Regions from separate parts of the Pseudomonas sp. GW821-FHT04D07 genome, predicted to be linked through region 2. Evidence: predicted binding sites of a transcription regulator. Region 2 holds the regulator's gene; each other region holds the start of a gene.

Region 1 (10,643 bases), on a different contig from region 2:
TTAATCAACATTAGCCAGATCAGCCCAAGCTTGGGAAATACTAGTTTCCATGATGGGGTGCAGGTTCTGCCTATAACCAGCCACATAGGCCAAACCTTGAAGGGGTATCTAAAAAAACTACTTGTGAAGGGCGGCCAGCCTACATAACTTTAATGCATACCACGCTGCATCCTTAGGAATTCGCAGATATGAAATATGATAAAAATAACGTCGGACCGTTGAACGATATCAGGGTGCTAGACCTCTCTCGACTGGTGGCGGGCAACATGCTCAGCGTGTACCTCGCTGACTTTGGTGCCGACGTCATTAAAATTGAGCGGGCGAATACCGGTGATGATTTGCGAGAGTGGAAAGAAAAAGGAATCGATGTTTATTGGAAAATCTATGGTCGCAATAAACGATCACTGGCACTTGATCTGCGATCCTTTGAAGGCATGGACGTGGTGCTGAAGCTAGTTAAGACGAGTGATGTTTTCATCGAAAATTTCGTGCCCGGGACGCTGGAAAAAATGGGGTTGGCGCCGGAAACCCTGCTCGAAATCAATCCCAAGCTGATCATCGTTCGAATCTCCGGATGGGGACAGACCGGTCCTTACAAAGAAAAACCCGGCTTCGGCACGCTGATTGAGGCAATGTCCGGATTCGCGGCCTTAAATGGATTCGCCGACAAGCCCCCCTCACTTCCCCCCCTTGCGCTTGCGGACATGATTGCGGGGGTTTACGGGGCCGCAGGGGTACTCACAGCCCTGCATCAAGTGAATCGTTCGAAGAAAGGTCAAGTCATCGACCTGTCGCTTTTTGAGCCCATCTTCTCGGTTATTTCCTCGGAAGCCGCGAAAATCCAACTAACAGGTATACCTACCGAACGCACCGGAAATCAAGCAAGTCATGCCGCACCCAGAAATATATATATGTGCAGCGACGGCAAATATGTGGCCCTTTCGGGCTCCATGCAGTCGATGGCCATGAAAATCTTCGACACTATTGGCAAGCCCGAACTGAAACGTGACGAGCGCTTCATTGACAACAACGCCAGGGTCAAAAACCGCGAACAGCTCGATGCAATCATCGGCCGATTCATGATGCAGCACACACGGGATCAGGCACTGGAGATCTTTGAGCAGGCAGCAGTGACCGTCGGCCCGGTTTGCACGGTAGCCGATCTGATTGATCACCCTTACACAATGGGCCGTCAGACGATCGTACATTTGCCTGATGAAGACATGAATACAATCCCGATGCATAACATTGTTCCTCGACTTGTGGGAACGCCTGGCGGCTTCAGACGCCCAGCCCCCAAGGTCGGGGAGCACAACGAAGAAATCCTCCGTGAACTCGGCCACTACCCAGCCAATAAGAGTTAAAGCCATGATCCGTTCATTTTTATTCGCACCTGCTGATAACGCCAAAATTATCGAGAGCGCACTTGGTCGCCCTACCGATGTGATCATCCTGGACCTGGAAGATGGTGTTCATGAGAGTCGGAAGTCAGCTGCCCGCCATTCGATTAACGATAACCTTCAACGGATCAAAGCTTCCAAAAAGCTGGCAGCTGTCCGGGTGAATGGACCTCTTAACACCGCTGTCTGCGATCTGAGAGCAGTGATCGGAGAAAACCTGGACATCATTCTGCTGCCCAAAGTCGAGCACTATCGTGATGTCCAGCTCATCAGCCAATTGGTTGGCGACCTTGAAAGAGAAAAGCAGCTTGCTCCGGGCCGGATTCGATTCCTTCTTCAGATTGAATCGTCGATTGCGCTACCCGCACTTCATCAGATCGCCGCTGCCGACCCGCGCATTATGGGAATGATGCTGGGAAGCGAAGACTTTTCCCTTGATTGCGGTGGAAAACCTATCCCATCACTACTGATGGGGCCGAGCATGATGGTACTTTTCGCCTGTCGCGCCGCCGGCATACAGCCCATTGGTTTCATCGGTTCAATCGCGGACCTTGGGGACAGTACCGGCTTCAAGGCAAAACTGGATGAGGCCAAATCTCTGGGGTTTCGTGGAGCGGTAGTCGTACATCCTAAATACCTGGACGCAATTAACGAATGTTATACTCCAAACAGCGCTGCGCTAGCTGAGGCTACCACCATTGTCGATGCATTCCATGAAGCAGACCGCAAAGGGCTGGGCGCTATCAAGGTCGGTGATCTAATGATCGACAAGCCTGTTTACCTGCGTGCAAAGCGCCTGCTTGACGAGTCATCAAATACTCGCTGACACCTCATCACGAACTGGAAGGACTGCTGTTGAACCTGAAGCAAATCACATACTTCATGGCTGTGGCTGAACAGCGGTCTTTCCAGAAAGCCGCTAATAATCTCCATATTTCTCAGCCTTCAATCAGTGCACAGATCAAGCTGCTTGAAGAGGAAATTGGAGTGCTCCTATTCGAACGTCGTTTCGATGGCGTGACCCTCACCCCCGAAGGACGTGACTTTCTTGGACATGCGAAGAATGTCCAGGCTGCTTTCCAAGGCGCAAAGCAGGCAATGCAGCATCTGAGGTCGGCAGAGCATGGCTCTGTCGCGGTCGGGCTGCCCGGTTCCTTGACGTCTTTACTGGCAGTGCCATTGATCAGGGCGGTCAAACGCGAGCTGCCTAACGTTAAGATGCGAATTGTCAGCGGCCTGAGTGGGCATCTTCGGGAGTGGTTGATAACAGGTGAAATTGATCTAGGGTTGATATTCTCGACCCATCAGACAGAAGATCTGGTGACCACGCCTCTAATCACAGAGGATCTTTTCATCGCAGGCCATACGGACAGCTTCCGTCGAGACGCACTTAACAGCGACGGTGAGCTAAGGGCCTCATTGCTGAATCAATTCCCACTCGTGTTACCTGGCGCCGGACACGGGCTGAGGCGTGTTATCGATGATGTGGTAATCGGCCATGGTGTGAGTCTGGATATCATTGCCGAAATTGATGCTCATGAACCATTGCAGCAAATGGTCATCGACACGCAATGCTACACCATATTATCGCTCGCTGCGGTTCACCGCCATCCGGAACACATCTACACAGCTCGCATTGTGTCGCCAACTATCAAGCGCACGATCTACTGTGCCACTCACTCCAAGCGCCCGTTGTCCGGCGCAGCAAGGCGTGTAGAAACGCTACTGAAAATGCAACTATCCAAGGCTTTGGCAGAGGGTTGGTGGAGAAATGCCATCGATATCGGGCTAGGCTAATGCCGTGCAGCGGTTGACGTGCCACACACCAACTGCTCTTGTTGCGGTCCATCTGCAATCCTACAAACTGAAAAATTCAAACTACAGCCACCGCTCCTACTTGCGAGCGCCAAGTACCTCACGTGAGACGACCCACCAAAAACAACTCAACAAAAACAATCAAGCGAAAAATACTCATCAAAAAATATCACTTTTGGAAATGTTGTTTTCGGCACACGATAATTTCTAAAAAAAAATCAACCCCACATTCACAAAACCTTCAGATACGATCCATGCCGCCGATAATTTAGTTGCACCGACATCCCGGCGGTAACACTAATACAGGACTAGACATGAATCTCCGTTCTCTTAAAATAGCCCCTCGCAGCACGTTATGTTTTGGGCTGATAGCCGTTGTAGTCGCCGCACTGGGGTTTTTCGGCCTCCATCAACTGTCCAGCATACGTACTGAAAGTGAGCTGATTGAAAGAGACGCCATACCGGGCATTGTCTCCATTGATAATCTGGCCCTACAGCTGGCAAGGGTTCGAGTAGAGACGCTCCGGTTGGCAGCTGTCCCCTCGGCCGTGGATACCACTCGGGAGTCGATCAAGAAAATTGGCCAGGGCGTTGACGCAGAGTTCGCCAGATACGAGGCCCTGGGCGTTACCGGAGAAGAACGCGCCACCTTTGACCAACTGCAGGCCGCTTATCGTGACTATCTTATTCAAGTAGACCAGCTTACCGCACTCGTCAAGCAAGGCAACCTGGACCAAGCCCGCATTCAGATCATGTCGACCATGGCCAATAGCGGCAACCGGATGAATGAATTCGCCAAGCGGCTCCAGACGCACAGCCTCGACCTCACGGCCTACCATACCCAAGTGGGCGCTACACTTTACAGCGAATCCAAAACGATCACCGCCATTGTAATTGCACTCGCGCTCTTACTGACCCTCCTACTTTCCTGGCGCCTGACTCGCAGTCTGACAATCCCCCTTGATGCTGCCGTGCAGGCGGCTGAAACCATTGCGTCGGGAAACCTGACACAGCACCTGGACACCACCGGCGTAGATGAAGCCTCACTACTCCTCAGGTCAATGGCCTCCATGCAAACCACTCTACGCGAAACACTCGACCGCATTGGTAAATCTGCCGAACAACTCGCCTCCTCGACGGAGGAAATGAGCGCTGTCATGAATGAAAGCGCCCAAGGCCTGCATCAGCAGAACGCCGAAATAGATATGGCCGCGACAGCCGTCACGGAGATGAGCCATGCCGTTGAGGAGGTGGCCTCCAACGCAGTTGCGACCTCCAACGAATCCAGGGCCGCCTCCGACACTGCGCGCCAGGGCCAAGTACAACTGGCCGATACGTTAACGGCTATCAGCGCCCTCACCGATAACGTGGTCGACGCATCGGATCAAGCGCGGAACCTGGCCGAGCAGACACGGAACATCAGCAAAGTTCTGGACGTCATACGGGCTGTAGCAGAGCAGACCAATCTGCTGGCGCTCAATGCGGCGATCGAAGCAGCACGTGCAGGTGAGGCTGGCCGCGGATTTGCCGTTGTTGCGGATGAAGTCCGCTCGTTGGCTCATCGTACCGGAGAGTCGACTCGCGAAATTGAAACCATGATCAGCACCATTCAACAAGGTACCCACCAGACGGTGGAGGCCCTACTCACCAGTGCGGACCAAGCCCGCCAGACGCAGGTGCAGGCCCAGGCGGCCAATGATGCTCTCAGTACCATTGCGCATGCTGTATCAGGGATTAACGAACGTAATATGGTAATCGCCAGTGCGGCCCAAGAGCAGTCGGAGGTCGCCCGAGAGGTGGATCGCAATCTCGTCCGTATACACGACCTCTCGATCCAGACCTCGGCAGGTGCGGAGCAAACGCATACAGCAAGTCAGGAGCTCTCAAGGCTTGCAGGCGACCTCAGTGATTTGGTCAATCGCTTTAAGGTTTGATTGAAGAGTCCCCAGGCGAGTCCTTGATCTCTCCACCCAGCTCGGGTCCACGGCGCCGACCTGCAGGATCACGCGGCGCCAACTCAACGACGAGGTCATGGATCAACTACTGAGATACAACCATGAACGCTTACATTCGATACTTTCTTGCGTAAGCCCTTTGTAATGTTCAGATCCAGGATTTGACCGTCTGTATATTATTACTGCCCTTCCGCGAACTGCTCTAGTAGGGCGATGCCTACCAAATCCACAAATCCGCCTACCCAAAAAATCAGCGCCCCCTGATAGTCAAACGCAGAGCATGGCCTGTAGCATTTAACGCCAATAGCATGTTGCTTCCACTCTTTGGAAACAGAATTAATGACTCCGACACCCACCAGAAAATCCACCATCGAATGAAGAATATGCCATAACAATCACGCCACCAACCCACCCTCAGAAGGCGTAGCTGTGATGTTACTGATTCTGTCAGTTGAGTGCGACTGCCGATGAGCGCCGGAGGGTTTTACAGCCTGCCTAATAGTCAATGGAGTACTAAACGGTCAGTGTTGACTTTCGTACTTTAAACGACTCTGCTCCGCCTCTGAGAACAAAAAAATGCGAGCAAAAATATCCCTGACATTGAAATTGTCGATTATGCCAGCAGTGGCACTTTTTGGACTGTTAGTTTTTGTCGGTTATACATCCTTGCAGTTATCAAACACCGATACTCGTCTGTTCGAATTGGAAAACGGTAGCTATCCAACACTTGAAAAAACAGATGCCGTGATCTTCCAGTTTTCCCGCTTACCGGGCTTGCTCAACAGCGCGGTCACCGCCGGTGAGATAGAGGCCCTCAACGAGGGACATAAAATAGTTGATGACATCGTTGCCAAGCAATCTGAGCTTAAACAGCTTTCCGAGCAGCAGCCGGCACGCAATCAAAAACTGACGACCTGGAACGAGGCGATCAAACGCTACGCGGATAACGCCTTCTCGACGTCCGAGCAACTGATAAAGGGCTCCGGTACCTTCGAAAGCTTACACTCCAACATTGACCGCATGAGCATTGATCTGAAAACCGCCCAAGGGCTGGGTGACACCTTCCGGGCCAATGCCTACCAGGACTTTCAGGCCAACCTGTCGCTGACCCGCACGGATAACGCCACCACCACTCGGGTTGGATACATTCTGACGATGATACTGGTGTTGCTGGTGAGCACAGGTTCAGTGCTTGTCATTCGGCGAATCATGAACAACGTTCATGGCGTGATTGACTCCCTCACAGCAATTGCCAGCGGCGACGGTGACCTGACACGAAGAGTCGATGTGCGCTCGGACGATGAAATTGGGGAAATGATCAAGCTGTTCAACAGTTTTCTCGATAAATTGCAGGCAACGATCCACCAGATCGTCGAGGCGGCGAGCCCATTGGGTGCAATGTCCACGCACCTCTACCGACTGACTCAGAGCTCAGAAGAAAACACTAAGTCCCAGCAAGGTCGTATCGATTCGATCAGTAGCGATATCCATACGATGACGGTCAGCATCCAGGAAGTTGCCCAACGCTCCCAGCAGGCTTCACAGAAGGCCGGTGCGGCGTTCAAGCAGGCCGACTCCGCTCGCCAAAACATCGGCGGGCTATCGAACCATATCAGCGACCTGGGTGTCAGCGTGCTTGAAGCGGTTCAGGCCATGCAACAATTGGAAGAAGAAACCCAGCAAGTGGGTTCGGTCCTGACCGTCATCCGCAGTGTGGCCGAACAGACCAATCTGTTGGCACTCAACGCCGCCATCGAGGCTGCCCGCGCCGGTGAACAAGGACGTGGGTTTGCGGTGGTAGCCGATGAAGTACGCAACCTTGCACAGAAAACCACCGCGTCCACTGCCGAAATCCAACACATCATTCAGCGCTTGCAGAACAGTGCAAACAGAGTGCTCGACATCATGGTGCTCAATGGCGAAAAGGCCCAGGCCAGTATCGAGCGCTCAGTGCAGGCTACCCAGACGTTGGAAGCCATTGCGGGGGCTGTGCACCAGATCAATGAGTTGAACGCCGGTATCGCTCAGTTCACCCATGAGCAAATCGGTCTGTCGAACTCTATCCAGCGAGAGACTGAAGTCCTCAAGCTCGATTCACAAGTATCCGCTAATGGTGCCGACGCCACGGCTCGCCTGGGCGAACAGCTGGTCGGCACAGGCGACGACCTAAGAGCGGCAACCGCTCAGTTCAGCGTTTAACACAACACCAAGAGAGCAATCCGAATGATCAGTACTCGAGTCTTAAGTATCGCTGCGCTGTGCGTGGCGAGCAGTCCGGCGTTCGCGCTGGATCAAGGCGACTATCGTTTTAATGGTTTTGGCACCTTGGGTGTTACGCACCTGGGCGGTGCGGGCGACAGCCATGGTTACGGCATCACCGGTCAGACGAATGATCATTGGCGGGGTGACCAGCTATCGAAACTGGGTGGGCAATTACAGTACGGCATTACCGATACTGTCGGTTTGACCGCTCAAGCGATCATCAAGCCACAACAAGATGAGTGGCAGGGGAATCTGGAGTGGCTATACCTGTCATGGCAGGCAACCGATAAATTGAAATTCCGCGCCGGCCGCCTTGGCGGAACGGCTTATATGTACTCGGACACACTCAATATTGGTTTTACCAACCCCTGGATTCGCCTGCCAGACGAAGTCTACAGCCAGGTCCAAATCACCAACTACGAAGGCGCCGACTTCATCTATACCGAGCCGTTATCGTTTGGTTCACTGACGGTTCAGGCCTCCGGTGGTGCCGCCAACAATCGTAAACTGTTCATACTCGATGAGCTTTACGATGTGAACTACAAGAATTTTTTTGCCGCTAACGCTACGTTGGCCGTCAACAACTTCGGCTCCTTGCGCATTGGTTATGCCCAGACGGATGTAACTTCCGATGACCATGCGCCTATCACCACCCCATTCGGAGTCGTTGATCAGACGTTGGTTAAACTTGATAACACCCACGCGACTTTTACCTCAGTGGGTTACCAATACGATAACGGCATATGGATCACCAGCGACGAATGGACCCGTCGCACTATAGCCGAAGGCTCGAGTCCCGTTGAGGCAATGTACTTCATGGCAGGACGCCGCTTCGGCGACTTCCTCGCTCACGTCACCTATGGTCACATGAAAGATGATTCCGGGTGTGAAAACTCTTGGACCTACGGCCTGAACTACAGCGTTACTCCGTCGGTTATAGTGAAGGGCGAGTTCAAGCGAGTCGACACTCATGGTGGCACTTCGGGAGTGTTCGTCAAGAACGCCCAGGAAACTTTCAACAATGCTCTGTTTTCCCAAACTTCAGGCGCCCTCGGCGCCCCCTCACGAAACTTCGAGGGTGACATCATTAGTATCGGCGTCGATTTCGTATTCTAAGGAGAGCAAAAATGAAACTGATCATTAGCGCTCTCAGCGCCTGCACGTTACTGACCTTCGGCTCGTTAGCAAACGCCGAAGTGGCGGTGATCGTCAATACAGGCGCAAGTTCGGCGCCCACCCAATCGGACGTAGCAAACATTTTTCTTGGCAAGGACAATTCGTTCAAGGCGGTGGATCAGACCGCTTGGAGCCCCACCAAGGATAAGTTCTACCGTGCTGTCACCAATAAAAATGAAGCGCAGTTGAAGTCCTATTGGTCAGGTGTGATATTCACCGGTAAAGGCCAACCGCTGCCCAGCGTAGTGGACGACAACGCCGTCATTACTCGAGTTTCTTCACAGGCAGACGCTATCGGTTATGTGGATAAATCGACGGTGAATGACAAAGTCAAAGTGCTGTTCACCTTACCTTGATCTCTGAAGTTTAATCTAAAGCTTGGCGCCGCACGCCAAGCTGTTTTATATACCCCAAACCGAGCACGCATTGGCCTCCGGATTACATCGACTCGACGGTACTCGTTCAGCCAATTCTAACTAGAGGCGTGAATGCTCAGAGCGACGGCTGGGTCATGGCATAGCGAACGATATCGGCTGTACTGGTGAAGCCCATTTTTTCCATAAGGCGGGCTTTGTGGGTACTGACGGTCTTATGGCTGATGACCAGTTGCATGGCAATCCGCGAGACGCTTAGGCCACAGGACAGCAGACGCATGACTTGCAGTTCCCGGTTGGTAAGCGCGTCATGTTGGCTGCATGGTCCCGGGCCACTGGCGGCAAAAACGATTTGTTCGGCCAAACCGGCGTCGATATAACGCCCGCCGGCAGCCACTTTACGGATAGCCGTAAATAGGGCTTCAGGGTCGCTATCCTTGGTCAGATAGCCGCAGGCACCCGACCAGAGCGCCCGCTGGGCGATCTGTACTTCATTGTGCATACTCAGCACGAGGATCGGTAATTGCCGATAACGGATACGGATGCGCGCAATCAGATCTTCGCCACAGATGCCCGGCATGTTCATGTCAAGCAGGAGAAAGTCTACGTCGTCCTGACGCAGCCGTTCGAGCAACATGACACCGTTTTCCGCCTCGGCCACAACTTTCAGGTCGCTGGCCAAGGCGAAGATCTGTTTCAGGCCTTCACGCATAATTGCGTGATCATCAGCGATCATCAATCGGATCATGGGGCCTCCGGGGCCGGCTGAATAGGGATATGCACCCGAACACGAACGCCCTGTCCCGGGATACTGTTGACGGTAGCCTTCGACCTGCCGCCCACAGAACCGCCACCGATAATGCACACCGCGCCAGCGCAATCGTAGATCTTGTTTTCGTTGTTCACTTTGCACTCCTCGGGATCTATAACCAGAAGCCTAAGTTAGCCAAGAAGTGCAGGAGCAAGCAGGGGCGAAGTGGACGTAAAAGGGGTCGTCAACGGACTTTATAACGAACGCCTTAAGCGCCCTCCCTGTCGCTGACTGATTATGCGATTCACAGAGCAACCTGCTGGTATGCAGGACAATCACCCGGCTGGGGGATGATGGTCTGGGTCTACGGGTCGGCCAGTGCCAGACGGCGGTATCCGGGGGGATCATCAGCGCCTCCCGGCGAGTCGAGTCCTCATCGTTACACAACCCGACTTGAGCTGAGCACATCAGCTGACTTTTCTGAGCGTTTACGAAACAACAACCCATAGAGCACTGGAATCAGCCCCAGCGTCACCAGAGTCCCCAGGGCGAGTCCTCCCATGATCGTAATGGCCATGCCTTTCCACAGCGGACCAGCGAACAGCATCAACGGAATCAGACCAATGATACAGGTCAACTTGGTCATGATAATGGGTCGCAGCCGCTTGACCGCAGCCCCCACCACGGCTTCGTGTAGGGGCAAACCCTCTCTCCGTTCGACCTCGATACGCTCCAACAACAACACCGCATTGTTGACGATGATGCCGGCCAGGGATAGCAAGCCAAAGGTTGCCATGAATCCGAACGGGTAACCGGTCAGAACCAAGGCCGCCGACACACCGATCAAAACAAATGGCACGCTGGCCACCACGATCAACAGCTTTCGAAACGAGTTGAACTGCCAGACGAA
Region 2 (10,643 bases):
TATCCACAGCCGCGGCGATCATGGTGACCCGGGCTTCCGGTTCGGAAGACATGGGCAAGCAGATCAGCCGGCAGATGTTCGCCTCGCCCAAGGCCCTCGCTGTCGCCGCCGGCCTGATGGCGGTGATGGGCCTGGTGCCGGGCATGCCGCACTTTTCCTTTATCAGCCTGGCGGCCGTGGCCGGCGGCATGGCTTATATGCTCTGGAAAAAACAGAATGTCGCCAAGGTCCAGGCCCTGGCCGAAGTCCAGCGCCAGCAGGACCTGCTGCCATCGCCGGCACGGACCATGGAAACCAAGGAGCTGGGCTGGGACGACGTCAGTCCCATCGACATGATCGGCCTGGAAGTCGGTTATCGCCTGATTCCACTGGTGGACCGCAACCAGGGCGGGCAATTGCTGGCGCGGATCAAGGGGGTGCGCAAGAAGCTCTCCCAGGACCTGGGCTTTCTGATGCCCACTGTGCATATTCGTGACAACCTTGACCTGGCACCCAGTGCCTACCGCCTGACCCTGATGGGGGTGACCCTGGCTGAGGCCGAGATTTACCCGGATCGCGAGCTGGCGATCAATCCGGGCCAGGTCTACGGCCCGCTCAACGGGATTACCGCCAAGGACCCGGCCTTTGGTCTGGAGGCGGTCTGGATCGAGGTCAGTCAGCGTTCCCAGGCGCAGTCCCTGGGGTACACCGTGGTCGACGCCAGCACCGTGGTGGCGACGCACCTCAACCAGATCCTCTACAAGCACTCCAGCGAGCTGATCGGCCACGAGGAAGTCCAGCAACTCATGCAATTGCTGGCCAAGGGCTCGCCGAAGCTGGCCGAAGAGCTGGTGCCGGGGATCATTTCCCTGTCGCATCTGCTCAAGGTGCTGCAGGCCTTGCTCGCCGAACACGTGCCGGTCCGCGACATCCGCAGCATTGCCGAAGCGATCGCCAACAATGCCTCCAAGAGTCAAGATACTGCCGCTATGGTTGCCGCGGTTCGCGTCGGATTGTCCCGTGCAATCGTCCAAAGCATTGTGGGGCTTGAGTCCGAGCTGCCTGTGATCACCTTGGAGCCCAGGTTGGAACAGATATTGCTCAATAGTCTGCAGAAGGCCGGACAAGGCTCGGAAGAAGGCGTTCTTCTGGAACCGAGCATGGCCGAGAAACTCCAGCGTTCGCTGATCGACGCCGCCCAGCGCCAGGAAATGCAAGGGCAGCCGGTGATCCTGCTGGTAGCTGGACCGGTTCGCGCGATGCTTTCGCGGTTTGGACGACTGGCGGTGCCAAGTTTGCATGTCTTGGCCTACCAGGAAATTCCGGACAACAAGCAAGTGACCATCGTTGCGACAGTAGGGCCCAACGGCTGAGGTAGTGGGTTATGCAAGTTAAGCGTTTTTTCGCCGCCGATATGCGTCAGGCCATGAAGCTCGTGCGTGATGAGCTGGGCTCGGACGCGGCCATTATCGGCAACCGCCGGATTGCGGGCGGTGTCGAGCTGACGGCTGCCCTGGACTACAAGCTCTCGGCGCTGTCGCCGCGGGTGCCGAACATGGAGCTCGAAGACGAGCTGCGCAAGACCCAGTCGCGTATCGTCACCGCCCAGGCCGAACTGAGCTTGCGCAGTGACGGCGATACCGACAACGCAACCAATCGCCAACTGTTCGCCGGCCTGCCGCTGACCGCCGCCGAGCCGCTGATCGAACCGACTTTCGACGAGCCGCGGCGCCCGGCGCCAGCGCCTGTGGTGCACGCCCCGGCGGTGGACCAGCGGGTGTTCGACTCGATGCGTTCGGAACTCAACGGCCTGCGTGAGCTGCTGGAAGTCCAGCTGGGCTCCCTGGCCTGGAACCAGTTGCAAGGCCGTCAGCCGCAGCAGGCCAACCTCTGGCGCCGTCTGCAGCGCATCGGCCTGTCCGGGCCGCTGTCGCGCGACCTGCTGGAACTGGTTACCGGGATCGACGAGCCACGCCAGGCCTGGCGCATGCTGCTGGCGCACCTGGCGCGGATGATTGTCACACCCGAGATCGAGCCACTGGAAGAGGGCGGTGTGATTGCCATGGTCGGTCCTGCCGGCATGGGCAAGACCACCACGCTGGCCAAGCTGGCGGCGCGCTACGTGCTCAAGTACGGCGCGCAGAACATCGCGCTGGTGAGCATGGACAGCTTCCGCATCGGCGCCCAGGAGCAGCTCAAGACCCTGGGGCGGATCCTCAATGTCTCGGTGACCCATGTCGACCCGGGCCAGTCCCTGGCCCAGGCCCTCGATCCGCTGCTGCGCAAACGCGTGGTGCTGATCGATACCGCCGGCCTGCAGGCCAGCGACCCGGCGTTGCGCATGCAACTGGAAAGCCTGGCCGGACGCGGGATCAAGGCGAAGAATTATCTGGTCCTGGCTACCACCAGCCAGAAACAGGTGCTGACGGCCGCCTACCACAGCTATAAACGCTGCGGGCTGGCCGGTTGCATCCTGACTAAACTGGATGAAACGGCGAGCCTCGGCGAAGTGCTGAGCCTGGCTATCAGTCACGAACTGCCCGTGGCCTATCTGACCGACGGGCCGCGTATTCCGGATGATCTGCACCTGCCACGCCGGCATCAACTGGTGTCCAGGGCGGTCAGTGTGCAAATGCAGGAAGAACCCAGCGAGGAAGCCATGGCCGATATGTTCGCTGATATCTACCACAGCCCGTCGAAGCGGGTGGGCTGAGATGAGTATTCAGACGTTGCAAATTACCTACATCGATGGTCTGCCACGCATTGTTCCGACAAGTGAACGCGCAGCCACTTATGTGGCCTTCCGTCTAAGCAAGACAAGGTAAGAAGAGAACATGGGCAGCATGCATCCCGTACAGGTGATCGCGGTGACCGGCGGCAAAGGTGGCGTCGGGAAGACCAACGTGTCAGTGAATTTGTCCCTGGCGCTGGCTGAGCTTGGCCGGCGCGTCATGCTGCTGGATGCGGATCTGGGGCTGGCGAATGTCGACGTCCTGCTCGGCCTGACCCCCAAACGCACCCTGGCCGACGTGGTCGAGGGCCGCTGCGAACTGCGCGACGTACTGTTGCAAGGTCCGGGCGGGATTCGCATCGTGCCGGCGGCCTCGGGGACCCAGAGCATGGTGCACCTGAGCCCGGCGCAGCATGCCGGCCTGATCCAGGCATTCAGCGATATCGGCGACAACCTCGATGTGCTGGTGATCGACACGGCCGCGGGTATTGGCGAGTCGGTGGTCAGCTTCGTCCGCGCGGCCCAGGAAGTGTTGCTGGTGGTCTGCGACGAGCCGACCTCGATCACCGACGCCTACGCCTTGATCAAACTGCTCAACCGCGACTACGGCATGAACCGCTTCCGCGTACTGGCCAACATGGCCCAGAGCCCGCAGGAAGGCCGCAACCTGTTCGCCAAGTTGACCAAGGTCACGGATCGTTTCCTGGATGTGGCCCTACAATACGTCGGCGCCGTTCCTTATGACGAGTGTGTCCGCAAGGCCGTGCAAAAGCAGCGCGCGGTCTATGAGGCATTTCCCCGTTCGAAATGCGCCTTGGCGTTCAAGGCAATCGCGCAGAAGGTCGACACCTGGCCGCTCCCTGCCAATCCTCGGGGGCACCTGGAGTTTTTCGTCGAGCGTCTGGTGCATCAAACGAGTGCGGGACCGGTTCTATGACTGCCAGTGGCTATCGCATGTATTCCAAGTCGTCACGTGACAGCCAGTATGAACTGATCGAGCGTTACGCACCTTTGGTCAAACGTATTGCCTATCACCTGCTGGCGCGACTGCCGGCCAGCGTTCAGGTCGAGGATCTGATCCAGGCCGGGATGATCGGTCTGCTGGAGGTCTCGACCAAGTACGACGCGAGCAAAGGTGCCAGTTTCGAGACCTATGCCGGCATCCGTATCCGCGGCGCGATGCTTGATGAAGTGCGCAAGGGTGACTGGGCACCGCGTTCGGTGCACCGCAATACACGCATGGTCAGTGACGCAATTCGTGCAATTGAAGCAAAAACCGGCCGTGACGCTAAAGATCACGAGGTTGCAGCCGAACTCCAATTGAGTCTCGACGATTATTACGGGATTTTGAACGATACCTTGGGCAGTCGCCTGTTCAGTTTCGACGACCTGTTGCAGGACGGCGAACATGAAGGGCTGCACGAGGACGGCGCGAGTGCTCATCTCGAACCGTCGCGCGATCTGGAAGATGAACGCTTCCAGGCGGCGCTGGCGGATGCGATTGCCAATTTGCCGGAGCGTGAGCGACTGGTGTTGGCGCTGTACTACGACGAAGAGCTGAACCTCAAGGAAATTGGTGAGGTGCTGGGGGTCAGCGAATCGCGAGTCAGCCAGTTACACAGCCAGTGCGCGGCCCGCTTGCGGGGGCGTTTGGGGGAGTGGCGAGCGCGTTGAAGGCAGTGCGGGAACACTGCGAACGAGACCGACATGGCGTTTGACGCCCTGTGGGAGACTCGGCCGGATGAGGTTTCCATGCAGTCGTTGAGTGCTGTGCCGAATTGATTGAACAGCGCGTCCAGGTGCTGAACGCGTTTAAGACTGCTTGGAGGTCGAATTGGACAAGAACATGAAAATCCTCATCGTTGACGATTTTTCAACGATGCGGCGGATCATCAAGAACCTGTTGCGTGACCTCGGGTTCACCAACACGGTTGAGGCGGACGACGGTACTACCGCGATTCCCGTCCTCAACAGCGGTAGCATCGACTTTCTGGTCACTGACTGGAACATGCCCGGCATGACCGGCATCGATCTGCTGCGCCACGTGCGTGCCGATGAAAAGCTCAAGCACCTGCCGGTGTTGATGGTCACGGCCGAAGCCAAGCGCGAGCAGATCATCGAAGCTGCCCAGGCCGGTGTAAACGGCTATGTGGTCAAACCATTCACGGCCCAGGCGTTGAAAGAGAAGATCGAGAAAATCTTCGAACGCATCGGCTGATGAAGTCCACCACGGGGGCGCTATGGAGCACAACGAATCTTCACTGGGTGATTTTGAACTAACCCTGAAAAAACATGCCCGCGAACTGGTCGACAGCCTTGAAAAAGGTCGATTTGGCGACGCGGTGCAAATGATCCATGAGCTGAATCAGACCCGTGACCGTGGCCTGTACCTGGAAGTCGGCAAGCTCACCCGCGAATTGCACAGCGCTATTGTCAACTTCCAGATCGACCCGCATATGCCGCAGGCCGAGGAAGTCTCGCAGATCACCGACGCCACCGAGCGCCTGTCCTATGTGGTCAGGCTGACGGAAGCCGCGGCCAACCGCACCATGGACCTGGTGGAGAGTGCGACCCCGAGGGTCACTGGCCTGAACGTGGAGGCCAAGGCCTTGGGCGCTGACTGGAGCCGTTTCATGCGGCGCGAAGTCGGTGCCCAGGAGTTTCGCGAGTTGGCGCGGCGGGTCGAGACGTTCCTGTCCCGCAGCGAGCAGGAAACCCGCGCGGTGTCGAGCGAGCTGAACGATATTCTGCTGGCCCAGGATTACCAGGACCTTACCGGTCAGGTGATCAAGCGCGTGACCCAAATGGTCACCGAAGTGGAAAGCAACCTGCTCAAACTGGTGCTGATGGCCAGCCAGGTCGACCGTTTTGCCGGTATCGAGCATGATCACGATGCCATCCTTGCCGAAAAAGATCCGCAAAATGAGTTGGCCAAGGGTGTAGGTCCGCAGATTCATGCCGATAAACGTGAAGACGTTATGTCCGGTCAGGACGATGTCGACGATTTGCTTTCCAGTCTTGGATTCTAGGAGCACCCAAACACATGAGCTTCGGCGCCGATGAAGAGATCCTTCAGGATTTTCTGGTTGAGGCCGGCGAGATTCTGGAGCAACTGTCCGAACAACTGGTCGAGCTGGAAAGCCGGCCTGATGATGCGGACCTGCTCAATGCAATCTTTCGCGGTTTTCACACTGTAAAAGGGGGCGCCGGCTTCCTCCAGCTCAACGAGCTGGTGGAGTGCTGTCACATCGCCGAGAACGTGTTCGACATCCTGCGCAAGGGTGAGCGACGTGTCGACTCGGAGCTGATGGACGTGGTCCTGGAAGCGCTGGATGCGGTGAACGGCATGTTCAGCGAAGTGCGCGAACGTGGCCCGATCACTGCGGCAACCCCGGAACTGCTGGCGGCCTTGGCGCGTCTGGCGGAACCGGCGGCTGCCGAAGTCGTGGCCGCGCCGGTGGCCGAGGCCGTGGTGCCTGAAGCGGTCGCTGAAAGCGAGTCTGGTGACATCACCGACAATGAATTCGAATTGCTGCTCGACTCCCTGAACAGCGTCAAGGCCGCAGCCGAGGCACCAAAAGCCATGGCCGTGGGTGCGGCGCCGGGCGAGGCTGGCGGCGATGAAATCACTGATGCCGAGTTCGAATCGCTGCTCGACCAGTTGCACGGCAAGGGCCAGTTCGCCCCGGATGCGGTCGCGGCACCGACTTCGCCGGCAGCCCCAGCTGCCGCCAGCGGTGCGCCGGAAAGTACCGATATTACCGACGACGAATTCGAAGCTTTGCTGGACCAGTTGCATGGCAAGGGGTCGTTCAAGGTCGAAGCGCTCGATACCACCGCGGCTTCGGCCCAGGCGGCTGAAAGTACAGGCGCCGCCAGCGGTGACCTGATCACCGACCAGGAATTCGAATCGCTGCTCGACGAGTTGCATGGCAAGGGCAAATTCACCGAAGTGGCCGCGACCACGGCGGTGGCTACGCCGGTGGCGGCCAAACCGGCCGCTGCTGCCGCGCCTGCCGCCAAGGCACCTGCTCCGGCAGCGGCGACGCCAGCCCCGGCCAAGGCCGCGCCGGCACCGGCACCGGCTCCGGCCCGCGCGCCGGCACCTGCCGCCGCCGCTGGTGACAAGCCGGCCGCCAGCGAAGCGGAAACCACCGTGCGGGTCGATACCGCGCGCCTGGACGAGATCATGAACATGGTCGGCGAACTGGTGCTGGTGCGTAACCGCCTGGTGCGCCTGGGCTTGAACAGTGGCGATGAGGCCATGTCCAAGGCCGTGTCCAACCTCGACGTGGTGACCGCCGACCTGCAGACCGCGGTGATGAAAACCCGCATGCAGCCGATCAAGAAAGTTTTCGGCCGCTTCCCGCGCCTGGTTCGCGACCTGGCCCGGCAGTTGAAGAAAGAGATCAACCTGGAACTGGTGGGCGAAGAGACCGACCTCGACAAGAACCTGGTGGAGGCCCTGGCCGACCCGCTGGTCCACTTGGTGCGCAACTCGGTCGACCACGGTATCGAAGAACCGGCCGACCGCGAGGCCATGGGCAAGTCCCGCAGCGGTCGGGTGATCCTCTCCGCCGAGCAGGAAGGCGACCACATCCTGCTGTCGATCTCCGATGACGGCAAGGGCATGGACGCCGACGTGCTGCGCAGCATCGCGGTGAAGAAGGGCCTGATGGACAAGGATGCGGCCGATCGCCTGAGCGAGACCGACTGCTTCAACCTGATCTTTGCCCCGGGTTTCTCGACCAAGACCGAGATTTCCGACGTGTCCGGGCGTGGCGTGGGCATGGATGTGGTGAAAACCAAGATCGCCCAGCTCAACGGCACCATCAACATCTACTCGACCAAGGGCAAGGGCTCGAAGATCGTCATCAAGGTCCCGTTGACCCTGGCGATCATGCCGACCCTGATGGTCATGCTCGGCAACCAGGCCTTTGCCTTCCCGCTGGTCAACGTCAACGAGATCTTCCACCTCGACCTGTCGCGCACCAACGTGGTCGACGGCCAGGAAGTGGTGATTGTCCGCGACAAGGCCCTGCCGCTGTTCTACCTCAAGCGCTGGCTGGTCAGCTCGGCCGCTCACGAAGAGCAGCGCGAAGGCCATGTGGTGATCCTTTCAGTGGGCACCCAGCGGATCGGCTTCGTCGTCGATCAGTTGGTCGGCCAGGAAGAAGTGGTCATCAAACCGCTGGGCAAGATGCTGCAGGGGACTCCGGGTATGTCGGGCGCCACCATTACCGGTGACGGTCGCATTGCCTTGATTCTCGACGTGCCGAGCATGCTCAAGCGTTACGCCGCACGGCGTATTTGATTCTGGACCGGCGGCGGCGCTTAAGTCCGCCGCCGTGCCTAACGGAGTGTTTATGGTAGTCAAGGTCCTGGTGGTGGATGATTCGGGGTTTTTCCGCCGCCGCGTCTCGGAAATCCTTTCGGCGGATCCGAGCATCCAGGTCGTCGGTACGGCGACCAACGGTAAAGAAGCCATCGATCAGGCCCTGGCCCTCAAGCCGGACGTGATCACCATGGACTACGAGATGCCGATGATGGACGGCATCACGGCGGTGCGGCATATCATGCAGCGCTGCCCGACTCCGGTATTGATGTTCTCGTCCCTGACCCACGAAGGCGCCCGAGTGACCCTCGATGCGCTGGACGCCGGGGCCGTGGATTTCCTGCCGAAGAATTTCGAAGACATCTCGCGCAATCCCGAGAAGGTCAAGCAACTGTTGTGCGAGAAGGTTCACAGCATCTCGCGCAGTAACCGTCGCTTCAGCAGTGTTCCCGCCGCCGCGCCGTCTCCGGCCGTTACGCCGACACCGGCGTCCGGCAGCTATGGCAGCCCGGCTCCGGCGCCCGTGCGGACCACCCCGGTGGCCAGTCGTGCCCCGGCCCCGGCCCCGGCCCCGACACAGGCTTCGGTATCGACTTCCGGGGCACCGAAGCGCAAAGCCTACAAGCTGGTCGCCATCGGTACGTCCACCGGTGGTCCGGTGGCCTTGCAACGGGTCCTGACCCAGTTGCCGGCCAGCTTCCCGGCGCCCATCGTGTTGATCCAGCACATGCCGGCGGCCTTCACCAAGGCCTTTGCCGAACGTCTGGACAAGCTCTGCCAGATCAATGTCAAGGAAGCCGAGGATGGTGACATCCTGCGTCCCGGCCTGGCCTTGCTCGCGCCAGGTGGCAAGCAGATGATGATCGACGGGCGCGGCGCGGTGAAAATCCTGCCGGGTGATGAGCGTCTGAACTACAAGCCCTGTGTGGATATCACCTTCGGTTCCGCGGCCAAGTCCTATGGCGACAAAGTTCTGGCGGTGGTGCTCACCGGCATGGGCGCCGACGGCCGCGAAGGTGCGCGTCTGCTCAAGCAGGGTGGCAGTGCGATCTGGGCCCAGGACGAAGCCAGTTGCGTGATCTACGGCATGCCCATGGCCATCGTCAAAGCTGAGCTGGCCGATGCGGTCTACAGTCTGGATGAAATCGGCAAGCATCTGGTCGAGGCCTGCCTCTGATGGATGTGTTGAGCCTTATCGGGATTATCCTGGCGTTTGTCGCCATCATTGGTGGCAATTTCCTCGAAGGGGGTCACCTTGGGGCCCTGGCCAACGGTCCGGCGGCCTTGATCGTGCTGGGTGGGACCATCGGCGCGGCCTTGCTGCAATCGCCGATGAGTGCATTCAAGCGTGCCATGCAGATTCTCGCCTGGATCCTCTTTCCGCCGCGCATCGACCTGCCCGCCGGCGTCGAGCGGGTGGTCAACTGGAGCCTGACGGCGCGCAAGGAGGGCCTGCTGGGCCTGGAAGGCGTCGCCGAGGCCGAGCCCGACACCTACTCGCGCAAAGGCCTGCAACTGCTGGTCGATGGCGCCGAGCCGGAAGCCATTCGCAGCATTCTGGAGGTGGATTTCTACACCCAGGAAAGCCGTGATATCGAGGCCGCCAAGGTCTTCGAAAGCATGGGCGGCTATGCGCCGACCATCGGCATCATCGGTGCGGTGATGGGCCTGATTCACGTGATGGGTAACCTCGGCGACCCCTCGCAACTGGGGAGCGGCATTGCCGTGGCCTTCGTCGCCACCATCTACGGCGTGGCCAGTGCCAACCTGGTGCTGCTGCCGGTGGCGAGCAAGCTCAAGTCGATTGCCTTGCGCCAGTCACGTTACCGGGAAATGCTCCTCGAAGGCATCCTGTCGATTGCCGAGGGGGAGAACCCGCGCTCCATTGAATTGAAGCTGCAAGGCTTCATGGACTGATGGAGTAGACATGGCCAGACGTCGCCAACACGAAGAGCATGTGAATCACGAGCGCTGGCTGGTTTCCTACGCCGACTTCATCACGCTGCTGTTCGCCTTTTTCGTGGTCATGTACTCGATTTCCTCGATCAATGAAGGCAAGTACAAGGTGATCTCCCAGGCGCTGGTCGGGGTGTTCAGCGACGTCGATCGCAGCCTCAAGCCGATTCCCATCGGTGACGAACGCCCGGTGACGGTCAAGCCGGCCGACCCGTTGATCAAGGACAGCGAACAGACCGACGCGGCCTTCGGCCAGGGCGCCAAGGATCCGCTGAAGAGCATCGCCGACGATATCAGCGCGGCGTTCGGCGACTTGATCAGCTCCAACCAGATGACCGTGCGTGGCAACGAACTGTGGGTCGAGATCGAACTCAACTCCAGCCTGCTGTTCGGCAGCGGTGATGCGATGCCCAGCGACATGGCGTTCAACATCATCGACAAGGTGGCGAAGATCCTCAAACCCTTCGACAACCCGATCCATGTCGAAGGCTTTACCGACGACCAACCGATTCGTACCGCGCAATACCCCACCAACTGGGAGCTGTCCTCGGCCCGCTCGGCGAGTATCGTACGGATGATGGCCATGGATGGGGTCAACCCCGGTCGCCTGGCCTCGGTGGGTTATGGCGAGTTCCAGCCGGT
Region 3 (10,643 bases), on a different contig from region 2:
CTGGTGTGGCTGAGTGCCGTCGGCGGCATCATTGCGGCGGGCCGCCATGTCTATATCCAGGCCAACCCGGCGGTGAGCTGCGGTATCGACGTGTTGCAACCGATCGTCGATGGCCTGCCCCTGGCGTCGATCTTCCCGTTGGGTTTCCAGGTCGAGGGGTTCTGCGAAACGCCGTACCCGCCGGTGCTGGGCCTGTCCCTGGCGCAGTGGGCGCTGGTGGCTTTCGTACTGACAGTGTTGCTGGTGCCGGTGGGTATCTACCGTAATCGCCAGAAAAACCGCTGATTCCGGCGCTTGGCCCTTGGGGCCGATCCTCGCCACTCATCCTTGAAAAACGCCCCGGTCTTTCATGTAAGATCGGGGCGTTTTTATGTTCGCTAACCGCGATAAAAGTGCCTTGATGGCAGACAAGAAAAGGGCTGAAAAAACTGCGACATATTGTCACGTCGCAGCGGTCGCAGCGGTCGTTTCTGACCGCGATGTCATCTTCTGATTGACAGTCTTCCTCGAAAAAGTTCCCTGGCACCCCCTGTGTTTCATTCTTGTGCAGGGCTTGTCCCAGCCCCCCTCGAAGACCCGCGCAATACCCCGTCATGCTTGGGCCAGAGCCTCTTTTCAGGCTCTCGGCGGGGCGATTGCGGGGCGGATCAGTTGTCAAACAAAAGAGCGGTTCATGGCTTTTTGCTGAGAATGAAAAGCGATACGATTCAGGATCGTTGCAAAAACGGTTAATGATTGTTGCGTGAATTGATAAAAAATATTTCAGGATGAGACGTGGTTTATAAAACGCGACCTAACTACAATCGCCGCACTGAATGTCCGGCGCCGCTCTGCCTGAGCGCAATAGGGCGGTCGAAGGGCTCAAGGGCGCTATGCGACCCCTGGTGCTGGCAACCTTTCCAAGTATCCGCACCAAATGGAATTGGTCTGTAACAAGGCCTATGACCCACGAAATCGAATAAGAACTCACGCTCGTTCCAGAGGCGCCGATCAGCGATTGGTGCGACGGACAGGCCCTTATTCAATCGGAAAAAATTGCCAACCCTTGGCAGGGTGAAGTGTTGGCTATCGAAACCCAACTGCATTGCGCAAGCTGCTTTAGAGGTCGTGAGATGAGTAAAACAAGGTATCCCAGATTCTTAGGCTTGTTGCCACTGCTCGGCACGTTGTTGCTGGGAGGGTGCAACATGACCTTGCTCGACCCGAAGGGTCAGGTGGGCCTGGACGAACGTAACCTGATCATCACCGCTACGCTGCTGATGCTGTTGGTCGTGGTGCCGGTCATCCTGATGACCTTTGCCTTCGCCTGGAAATACCGCGCGTCGAACAAGGACGCCACCTACGCACCGAAATGGAATCACTCGACCAAGATCGAAATCGTGATCTGGGCCGTTCCTGCGATCATCATCCTGTTCCTGGGTGTCGTCACCTACAAGTCGACCCACGCCCTGGACCCTTATCGTCCGCTGGAATCCGACGTCAAGCCGATCACCGTCGAAGTGGTCGCGCTGGACTGGAAATGGCTGTTCATCTACCCGGAACAAGGCATTGCCACCGTCAACAAGCTGGTCTTCCCGGCCAAGACACCGGTGAACTTCAAGATCACTTCCGACAGCGTGATGAACTCGTTCTTCATCCCGGGCCTGGGCGGTCAGATCTACGCCATGGCCGGTATGCAGACCAAGCTGCACCTGATCTCCAACGAGAATCATGAGTACGAAGGGATTTCCGCCAACTACAGCGGCGCCGGCTTCACCGGTATGAAATTCAAAGCGACCGCAACCAGCCAGGCGGATTTCGATGCCTGGGTAGCTGAGGTCAAGAAGGCACCTAAACAGCTTGAACAAGCTGAATACGCAGACCTTTCCAAGCCAAGCCAGGACAACCCGGTCGCGCTTTATTCCGCCGTTACGCCGAACCTGTTCCAGACCATCGTCGACAAGTACGAAGGTATGAAAGCAGGCAAGCCGGTCGAGCACGAGAAGAAAGAAGTGGCCGCAACGGAAGGAATGGACATGAGTTCGCATTCAGCTGCCGGGGCAGAGGAGTAAACGATGTTTGGTAAATTAAGTTGGGAAGCGGTCCCGTTCCACGAACCGATTGTCATGATCACGCTGGCGATGATCGCCGTCGGTGGCCTGGCGTTGTTCGCGGCGATCACTTACTTCAAGAAGTGGACCTACCTGTGGAGCGAGTGGCTGACTTCGGTTGACCACAAGAAAATCGGTGTCATGTACATAGTCGTGGCCATGGTCATGCTGCTGCGCGGTTTCTCCGACGCCATCATGATGCGGACCCAGCTGGCCATGGCCACCGAGGGTTCCCCGGGCTACCTGCCGCCTCACCACTATGACCAGATCTTCACCGCCCACGGTGTGATCATGATCATCTTCATGGCGATGCCTTTCTTCACCGGCCTGATGAACATTGTCGTGCCGTTGCAGATCGGTGCGCGTGACGTGGCCTACCCGTTCCTGAACTCCCTGAGCTTCTGGCTGCTGGTTTCCGGCGTGGTGCTGATCAACGTTTCCCTGGGTGTCGGCGAATTCGCCAAGACCGGTTGGGTTGCCTATCCGCCGCTGTCGGGCCTGCAATACAGTCCGGGCGTGGGGGTGGATTACTATATCTGGGCGCTACAGCTATCAGGGCTGGGTACGACGCTGACCGGGGTGAACTTCCTGGCCACCGTGCTGAAAATGCGTACCCCTGGCATGAAGCTGATGGACATGCCGATCTTCACCTGGACCTGCACCTGGGCCAACGTGCTGATCGTCGCTTCGTTCCCGATCCTCACCGCTACACTGGCTTTGCTGACGCTTGACCGTTACATGGATTTCCACATTTTCACCAATGAACTGGGTGGAAATCCGATGATGTACGTCAACCTGTTCTGGGCCTGGGGTCACCCCGAGGTGTACATCCTGATCCTGCCGGCGTTCGGGGTTTTCTCCGAAGTCATCTCGACCTTCTCCGGCAAGAAACTGTTTGGCCACCACTCGATGATCTACGCCAGCGGCGCGATCTCGGTGCTGGGTTTCATGGTTTGGCTGCACCACTTCTTCACCATGGGTTCGGGTGCCAACGTCAACGCCTTCTTCGGCCTGGCGACCATGCTGATCTCGATCCCGACGGGGGTGAAGCTATTCAACTGGCTGTTCACCATCTACCGTGGCCGTCTGCGCATGACCAGCCAGGTTCTCTGGACCCTGGGCTTCATGGTGACCTTCGCCATCGGCGGCATGACCGGCGTACTGCTGGCCATCCCGGGCGCTGACTTCGTCCTGCACAACAGCCTGTTCGTGATCGCGCACTTCCACAACGTGATCATCGGTGGTGCGGTCTTCGGTTACATCGCCGGCTTCAGCTTCTGGTTCCCGAAAGCGTTCGGCTTCAAGCTGCACGAAGGTTGGGGCAAGGCCGCGTTCTGGTTCTGGATCTCCGGCTTCTTCGTCGCGTTCATGCCGCTCTATGCCCTGGGCTTCATGGGTATGACCCGTCGCCTGAACTCCAGCACCAACCCTGAGTGGGTGCCTTACCTGTACGTAGCGTTGTTCGGTGCCATTCTGATCGCCTTCGGTATCGCTTCGCAATTGATCCAGATCTATGTAAGCGTGCGTGACCGCAAGCAGAACATGGATGTGACCGGCGACCCATGGAACGGCCACACCCTGGAATGGTCGACCTCGTCGCCACCACCGTTCTACAACTTCGCCGAACTGCCGAAAGCCGATGTGGTTGACCCCTTCACCGAAGCCAAGGAAGACGGTACCGCGTACTCGGTGCCCAAGCGCTACCAGCCGATCCACATGCCGAACAACACCGCGACTGGCCTGATCATGGGTGCTCTGCTGACCGTGTTCGGTTTCGCGATGATCTGGCACATCTGGTGGATGGCCATCGCTGGCCTGGCCGGTACCGTGATCTATTTCATCATCCACATCTCGCGTGATGATCAGGGTTACATGGTGCCAGTGGACGTCATCGAACGTATCGAAGCCGAGCAGCACAAGGTGCTGGCGGCAGCGAAAGTGACTCCTGCCACCCGTGTTGAATCTTCGCTGGAACAGGCTTAAACCATGTCGAACTTAGTGACCAATGCTGGACACGCCCATGGTCATGACCATGGGCACGATGACCACCACCACGATACGAGCGAGATGACCGTCTTCGGTTTCTGGCTCTACCTGATGACCGACTGCATTCTGTTTGCGTCGATCTTCGCAGCGTACGCGGTGCTGGTTAACAACGTAGCGGGTGGCCCGTCGGGCCACGACATCTTCGAACTGCCTTACGTGCTGGGTGAAACCGCCTGCCTGTTGCTCAGTTCGATCACCTACGGCTTCGCCATGCTGGCGTTGTTCAAGGGCAAGAAAAGTCAGGTCCTGGTCTGGTTGGCGATCACCTTCCTGTTCGGCCTGGGCTTCATCGGCATGGAAATCAACGAATTCCACAAGCTGATCGAAGAAGGCTTCGGCCCTAACCGCAGTGGCTTCCTGTCCGGGTTCTTCACCCTGGTCGGGACTCACGGTGTCCACGTCACCAGCGGCCTGATCTGGATGGCCGTGATGATGTACCAGGTCTGGAAAAACGGCCTGACGCCAAGCAACATCACCCGCCTGAGCTGCCTGAGCTTGTTCTGGCACTTCCTGGACGTCGTGTGGATCTGCGTATTCACCGTTGTTTACCTGATGGGGACTCTGTAAATGGCTAATGCACAGCATTCCAGTGATGCCAACCACGGCAGCGTGAAGTCCTACATGGTCGGCTTTGTCCTGTCGATCATCCTGACTATCATCCCGTTCGGCCTGGTGATGTACCCGTCGCTGCCCAAGGCGGCCACCCTGTGGATCGTTCTGGTCTTCGCCGTGATCCAGGTGCTGGTGCACCTGGTGTACTTCCTGCACCTGGACCGTTCCGCGGCGCAGCGTAACAACGTAGTGGCGTTTATCTTCGCGGCACTGGTGATCGTTCTGCTGGTGGGTCTGTCGCTGTGGATCATGTTCAGCATCCACGCCGTCATGATGGCGAAGTGAGGTAAACCCGATGTCGCTCAAGCACTTTATCCAAATCACCAAACCGGGGATCATTTTCGGTAACGTGCTTTCTGTGGCGGGTGGTTTCTTCCTGGCCTCGAAGGGGCATGTCGATCTGGCCATCTTCCTGGCGGCCATGATCGGTACTTCGCTGGTGGTGGCGTCCGGTTGCGTGTTCAACAACTGCATCGACCGTGACATCGACCTGAAGATGGAGCGCACCAAGAACCGAGTGCTGGTCCAGGGGCTGATTTCCCTGAAACTGGCGCTGATCTACGCCAGCGTCCTCGGGATCGCCGGCGTGGCCTTGCTGTACCGCGTCGCCAATCCGTTGGCGGCGCTGTTCGCGGTGATCGGCTTTGTCATCTACGTCGGCTTCTACAGCCTGTACTTCAAGCGCAAGTCGGTTCACGGCACGCTGATCGGCAGTCTGTCGGGGGCGATGCCACCGGTGATCGGCTACGTGGCGGTGAGCAACAGCTTCGACATGGCGGCCCTGACGCTGCTGGTGATGTTCAGTTTGTGGCAGATGCCGCATTCCTACGCGATCGCGATCTTCCGCTTCAACGATTACCTGGCCGCATCGATTCCGGTGTTGCCGGTGAAGCGCGGGATCCTGGTGGCCAAGAAGCACATCCTGCTCTACATCCTGGCCTTCCTCGGCGCGACGTTGATGCTGACGTTCAGCGGTTATGCCGGCATGAGCTACCTGGCCGTGGCCGCGGCCATGGGCATGTACTGGTTGTACATGGCCTGGACCGGCTACAAGGCCGTGGATGACACGGTCTGGGCCCGCAAGCTGTTCGTGTTCTCGATCTTCACCATCACCGCCCTGAGCGTGATGATGTCGCTGGACTTCAAGGTGCCGAGTGAGTTGCTGCTGACTTACGCACACTGAGGATTGGATCCATGTATGGCGAAAGGCTTACATGCGGCGACACTGATCTCCTCTGTTGAGCCTTCATGACTGGGCTTAATCTGTACCTATCGCTGCTACGCAAGGATGCGTGCAGGATCAAGGACGATCGAACCAGGCCATGGAGGCCGCCGACAGGATGTCGGAATGTTTTGAAGAAAACCCGCTTCGGCGGGTTTTCTTTTATCTGTGGATGACCATCACGTACAGGGATGCACACGCATGGGCAGAGGTCTGGTCTTCGTTCTCCTTCTTGGCGCTTCCAGTTCGGTTTTCAGTGCCGACGCCTATAAGTGCGTGAGCCATGATGGCAAGATCAGTTTCGCCGCGCAGCCCTGCGCGCCGGACCAGGGCGTGTCTACCTGGGAAGGCCGTACCCAGCGCACGCAACTGCGCAGCGTCTCGGCCGATGAGGCCAAGCCCGACAACATCAATCAGCGCGCCACGAAGATCCTGCAGGCGGGTTACCACACGCGCATCATCTACAAGCTCAATATCGTTCCCGGGCCTGGACAGAAAACCCCTTGAGTCCTTCTTTCGCACGCGCGAAATTGTCGGGTAATTATTTCAAGTTGTCATACAACGTGCCGATAGCCTGCCAACTCTGGAGCTAAGGCCTGAGGTTAACCGACCCCAGGCCATGACAAAAAAGGCGCTCGTCATGTTTCTTCGTCAACTGAATATCGCACCTCGCGCGGCGTTGGGTTTTGCCTTGATCGCCCTGCTGGTGGCCTTGCTCGGGGTGTTCGCCCTGGGCCAGATGTCGAACATCCGCGAAGGCGAGGTGGCCGTTGAAAGCCAATGGCTGCCGAGTATTCGTGGGGGCGACGAAATTCGCGAGATCATGTTGCGGATCCGCACCATCTCCCTGCGCATGGCCCTCGACCAGGACCCGAAGAACATCGCGGTGTACCGCGGCCAGATGGACGTGCGTGACAAGGAATTGAGCGAGCGGATCGTCGCCTACGACAAATTGGTCACCACACCCGAGGCCCGGGCGTTGTACGACCAGTTCAAGACCACCTTCGCTGCCTACCGTACCGGTATCGCCCAGTCCTTCACCCTGGCCGAGCAGGGCCGGCGTGACGAACTGAGCAAGCTGTTGCTGGTGGACATGAAGACCGTGGTGGACGGTTCCGGCAAGCAACTGACCGATCTGGCCGACCTCTTTACCAAGCAGGTGGCGGCCGAGAGCCAGAAGTCCGAGTCGCATTACAGCGACTCACGGATGATCGTTATTCTGTTTATTGTCCTGGCGGCCCTGGCTACCGTGGGCCTGGCGATGCTGTTGACGCGCAGCATCGTCAAGCCCCTGGGACAGGCCTTGAGCGCGGCGCAGAACGTCGCACGCGGCGATCTGACTCAGCGTATCGAAAGCCATGGCAACGATGAAGTCAGTCAGCTGCTCGAAGCCCTGGCCACCATGCAGCAGACTTTGCGCGACACCTTGCAGGGCATCAGCGGTTCGGCGACCACGCTGGCCACGGCGGCGGACGAACTAAGTGCGGTGACCCAGGGCAGCACGGAAGGCCTGCAACAGCAGAACCATGAAATCGAACAGGCGGCCACTGCGGTCAACGAAATGACCACGGCGGTGGAGGAGGTGGCGCGCAATGCGGTGTCCACCTCCGATGCCACCCGTAAATCCAGCGAGTCGGCGCGACTCGGCCAGGAGCGGGTGAGCGAAACCGTCGGTGCCATCAGCGCCCTGTCCGGGGACGTCGAGCGCACCGGAGAGTTGGTGCGTTCACTGGCTGATCAGTCCCAGGGCATCGGCAAGGTACTGGAAGTGATTCGGGCGATTGCCGAGCAGACCAACCTGCTGGCACTCAATGCCGCCATCGAAGCGGCCCGTGCCGGCGAGAGCGGACGCGGCTTTGCGGTCGTGGCCGATGAAGTGCGGGCCCTGGCCCATCGCACCCAGCAGTCGACCCAGGAGATCGAACAGATGGTGTCCGGCATGCGCAGCGGCTCGACCCTGGCCCTGGAATCGATGCACACCAGCACCGCCCGTGCCGCCAGCACCCTGGCGTTGGCCGAACGGGCCGGCGAAGCGCTGGTGACGATCACCGCCTCGGTGCATGAAATCCACGAGCGCAACCTGGTGATCGCCAGCGCGGCGGAAGAGCAGGCCCAGGTCGCCCGGGAAGTCGACCGTAATCTGGTGAACATTCGCGACCTGTCGATCCGCTCGGCGACAGGGGCCGATCAGACCAGCGCCGCCAGCCACGAACTGTCGCGGCTGGCGAATTCGTTGCAGGGATTGGTCGGACGGTTCCGGGTCTGAGCCCGGCTCAGACCTTCTGGCGTTGCCGCGCCCTGGCCCGCAGATGGCGCACCAGGGCGATCCCCGCGACGATGACCACGACCCCGATCACGATGGGCAGGCGATAGGGCTTGAGATTGCCCAGCAGGCTTTCGAGGAACCCACCGGCCCAATAGCCGGCCGTGGCAAAGAGCGTGGCCCAGACCGCGGCCCCGAGCAGGTTCATCAGGCTGAAGCGCAGCGGCGACAGCCGGCTGGCGCCGATCACCATGGGGCCCACCAGGCGCATGCCGTACAGGAAGCGCACGGCGAAGATCGAGGTCAGCGGATGGCGTTGAATCAGTCCGGTCACCCGTTCTATGGCGGCTTGCTGGCGATGCAGGCGCGGTAGCAGGCGCGCGCCGAAGTAACGGCCGGTCCAGTACAGCGCCTGGTCGCCGAGCATCCCGCCGAGGCTGGCCCAGAAGATCACCAGCGGCAGGTGCAGGACTTGCTGGTGCGCCGCCACCCCGCCGAGGATCAGGATGGTTTCCCCTTCCAGCAGGCAACCGATGAAGATCGCCCAATAGCCGTAGGTGGTGAGCAGGTAATTGAAGTCGATGTGTTCGAACATAGCGCTGTACTGATCCTTGTATCGGTCATGGGCTGCGTTGCCGGTGCAGGCATTCTGGGCAGGCTCGCCCGTCCCGGCAAGCCTTACGACTGGCCCCACTTCTCCAGCGCGAACGCCACGAAACTGCGCAGCTTGGGCAGCCGGTAGCGGTCTTGCGCATAGAGCAGGTTCATCGGTCGGCTGGGCAGTTTGTACGTACCCAGCAGCGGCACCAGTCGTCCCTCGCGCAGATCGTCGCGCAGCAAGGCATCCGGCAGCATCACGATACCCATGCCGCAAAGCGCCGCCTGATACAACGCTGAAGAACTGTTGATGGTCATCGGGCCGCTGACCGGCACCAGGATTTCCCCCTCCGGCCCGCTCAGGCTCCATTGTTTTTCCACCGTCCGCCAGTCGTCTCCGGCCGGGTAGGCGAAGGCCAGGCAGTCGTGATGTTGCAGATCCTGGGGGATGATCGGTGTCCCGCGCCGTTTCAGATACGACGGCGATGCACAGACGGTCAGCGCATAGTTTTCCAGAGGGCGGGCAATCAGCGCCGAGGGTTCGGGCACCCCCAGGCGGATCGCCACATCGAAGCCGCTGTCGATCAGGTCTTCGCGCTGGTTGCTGAGCATCACGTCAAGCTTGATCCGCGGATAACGCAGCACGAATTCGCTCAGGGCCGGGGCCAGGCGTTCGGAGCCGAAGGTCAGCGGCGCGGTGATCCGCAGGATACCGCTCGGCTCGCCCTGGGCCTGTTCCGCCAGGCGCTCGGAATCCGCCACCAGCCCCAGCACCTCAAGACAACGCTGATAGTAGGTCGAGCCGAATTCAGTCAGACGCTGGCGCCGTGTCGTACGGCTCAGCAGGCTGACCCCGAGCCGTTGTTCCAGTGAGCGCAGGTGATTGCCGACCATGGTGGTGGAGATGCCGCACTCCAGGGCGGCGGCGGTCATGCTGCCGCTCTCCACCACGGTCACGTACACCCGCATTGCCTGGAAAAGATCCATTATCAATCTCAGCTTTAAAATGATTGAAGTGCAACGGAGTTTATCCAGCTCAAGTGGCTAACGATACTGCCAGTACCACCCAATGCCTGGAGCTCGACGCCATGACCGCCGCTAGCCTGATGACCACCTATCAACCGCTGGACCTGGGTTTCGTCAAGGGGCTGGGCACCCGCCTGTGGGACCGCGAAGGGCGCGAGTACCTGGATGCGGTGGCCGGCGTGGCGGTGACCAATGTCGGTCATTCCCACCCGCGCCTGGTGAGTGCCATCCGCGAGCAGGCCGGCCTGCTGCTGCACACCTCCAACCTCTACAGCATCGACTGGCAGCAACAGCTGGCCCAACGCCTGGCCCAGCTATCGGGCATGGATCGGGTGTTCTTCAACAACTCCGGCGCCGAGGCCAATGAAACGGCGCTGAAACTGGCGCGACTGCATGCCTGGCACAAAGGTATTGAGAAGCCATTGGTGGTGGTCATGGAAAACGCCTTTCACGGCCGCACCCTGGGCACCTTGTCCGCCAGCGATGGTCCGGCGGTGCGTTTGGGTTTCCATGAGCTGCCGGGGGACTTCATCAAGGTGCCGTATGGCGACCTGGCGCTGCTGCACAGCATCGCCCGCAGCCACGGTCAGCGGATCTGTGCGGTGTTGATGGAGCCGATCCAGGGCGAAAGCGGTGTGCAACTGCCGCCGCCGGGCTACCTGAAAGCCGTCCGCGACCTGTGCAAACGGCGCTCCTGGTTGCTGATGCTCGACGAAATCCAGACCGGTATCGGCCGCACCGGCCAGTGGTTCGCCTTCCAGCACGAAGGCATCGTTCCGGACGTGAT

Evidence for each region. Region 2 encodes FliA, which starts transcription of late flagellar genes. Its sites were predicted from a motif close to CTAAAGTTTNNNNNNNNNNNGCCGNTAA; they were not measured.
Region 1: the regulator FliA is predicted to act here: its motif matches at 3,455-3,482, upstream of AC07T0_RS23895 (methyl-accepting chemotaxis protein).
Region 3: the regulator FliA is predicted to act here: its motif matches at 6,516-6,543, upstream of AC07T0_RS08135 (methyl-accepting chemotaxis protein).

Annotation. Positions count from the first base shown of each region.
Region 1 covers NZ_JBWKTH010000024.1:92,557-103,199, reverse strand. The annotation lists gene AC07T0_RS23910 (CaiB/BaiF CoA transferase family protein) at 189-1,364, shown strand; gene AC07T0_RS23905 (HpcH/HpaI aldolase/citrate lyase family protein) at 1,369-2,226, shown strand; gene AC07T0_RS23900 (LysR family transcriptional regulator) at 2,256-3,197, shown strand; gene AC07T0_RS23895 (methyl-accepting chemotaxis protein) at 3,530-5,149, shown strand; gene AC07T0_RS23890 (methyl-accepting chemotaxis protein) at 5,747-7,369, shown strand; gene AC07T0_RS23885 (hypothetical protein) at 7,394-8,548, shown strand; gene AC07T0_RS23880 (phosphate ABC transporter substrate-binding protein) at 8,560-8,964, shown strand; gene AC07T0_RS23875 (response regulator) at 9,101-9,730, opposite strand; gene AC07T0_RS23870 (efflux RND transporter permease subunit) at 10,173-10,643, opposite strand, start outside.
Region 2 covers NZ_JBWKTH010000001.1:645,145-655,787, forward strand. The annotation lists gene flhA (flagellar biosynthesis protein FlhA) at 1-1,352, shown strand, start outside; gene flhF (flagellar biosynthesis GTPase FlhF) at 1,364-2,692, shown strand; gene fleN (flagellar synthesis regulator FleN) at 2,814-3,647, shown strand; gene fliA (RNA polymerase sigma factor FliA) at 3,644-4,384, shown strand; gene AC07T0_RS03070 (chemotaxis response regulator CheY) at 4,557-4,928, shown strand; gene AC07T0_RS03075 (protein phosphatase CheZ) at 4,951-5,739, shown strand; gene AC07T0_RS03080 (chemotaxis protein CheA) at 5,754-8,024, shown strand; gene AC07T0_RS03085 (protein-glutamate methylesterase/protein-glutamine glutaminase) at 8,077-9,222, shown strand; gene AC07T0_RS03090 (flagellar motor protein) at 9,222-9,962, shown strand; gene motD (flagellar motor protein MotD) at 9,973-10,643, shown strand, end outside.
Region 3 covers NZ_JBWKTH010000004.1:150,355-160,997, forward strand. The annotation lists gene AC07T0_RS08100 (disulfide bond formation protein B) at 1-285, shown strand, start outside; gene cyoA (ubiquinol oxidase subunit II) at 1,113-2,051, shown strand; gene cyoB (cytochrome o ubiquinol oxidase subunit I) at 2,055-4,073, shown strand; gene cyoC (cytochrome o ubiquinol oxidase subunit III) at 4,077-4,703, shown strand; gene cyoD (cytochrome o ubiquinol oxidase subunit IV) at 4,704-5,033, shown strand; gene cyoE (heme o synthase) at 5,044-5,931, shown strand; gene AC07T0_RS08130 (DUF4124 domain-containing protein) at 6,172-6,477, shown strand; gene AC07T0_RS08135 (methyl-accepting chemotaxis protein) at 6,611-8,236, shown strand; gene AC07T0_RS08140 (DedA family protein) at 8,244-8,828, opposite strand; gene AC07T0_RS08145 (LysR family transcriptional regulator) at 8,912-9,817, opposite strand; gene AC07T0_RS08150 (acetylornithine transaminase) at 9,919-10,643, shown strand, end outside.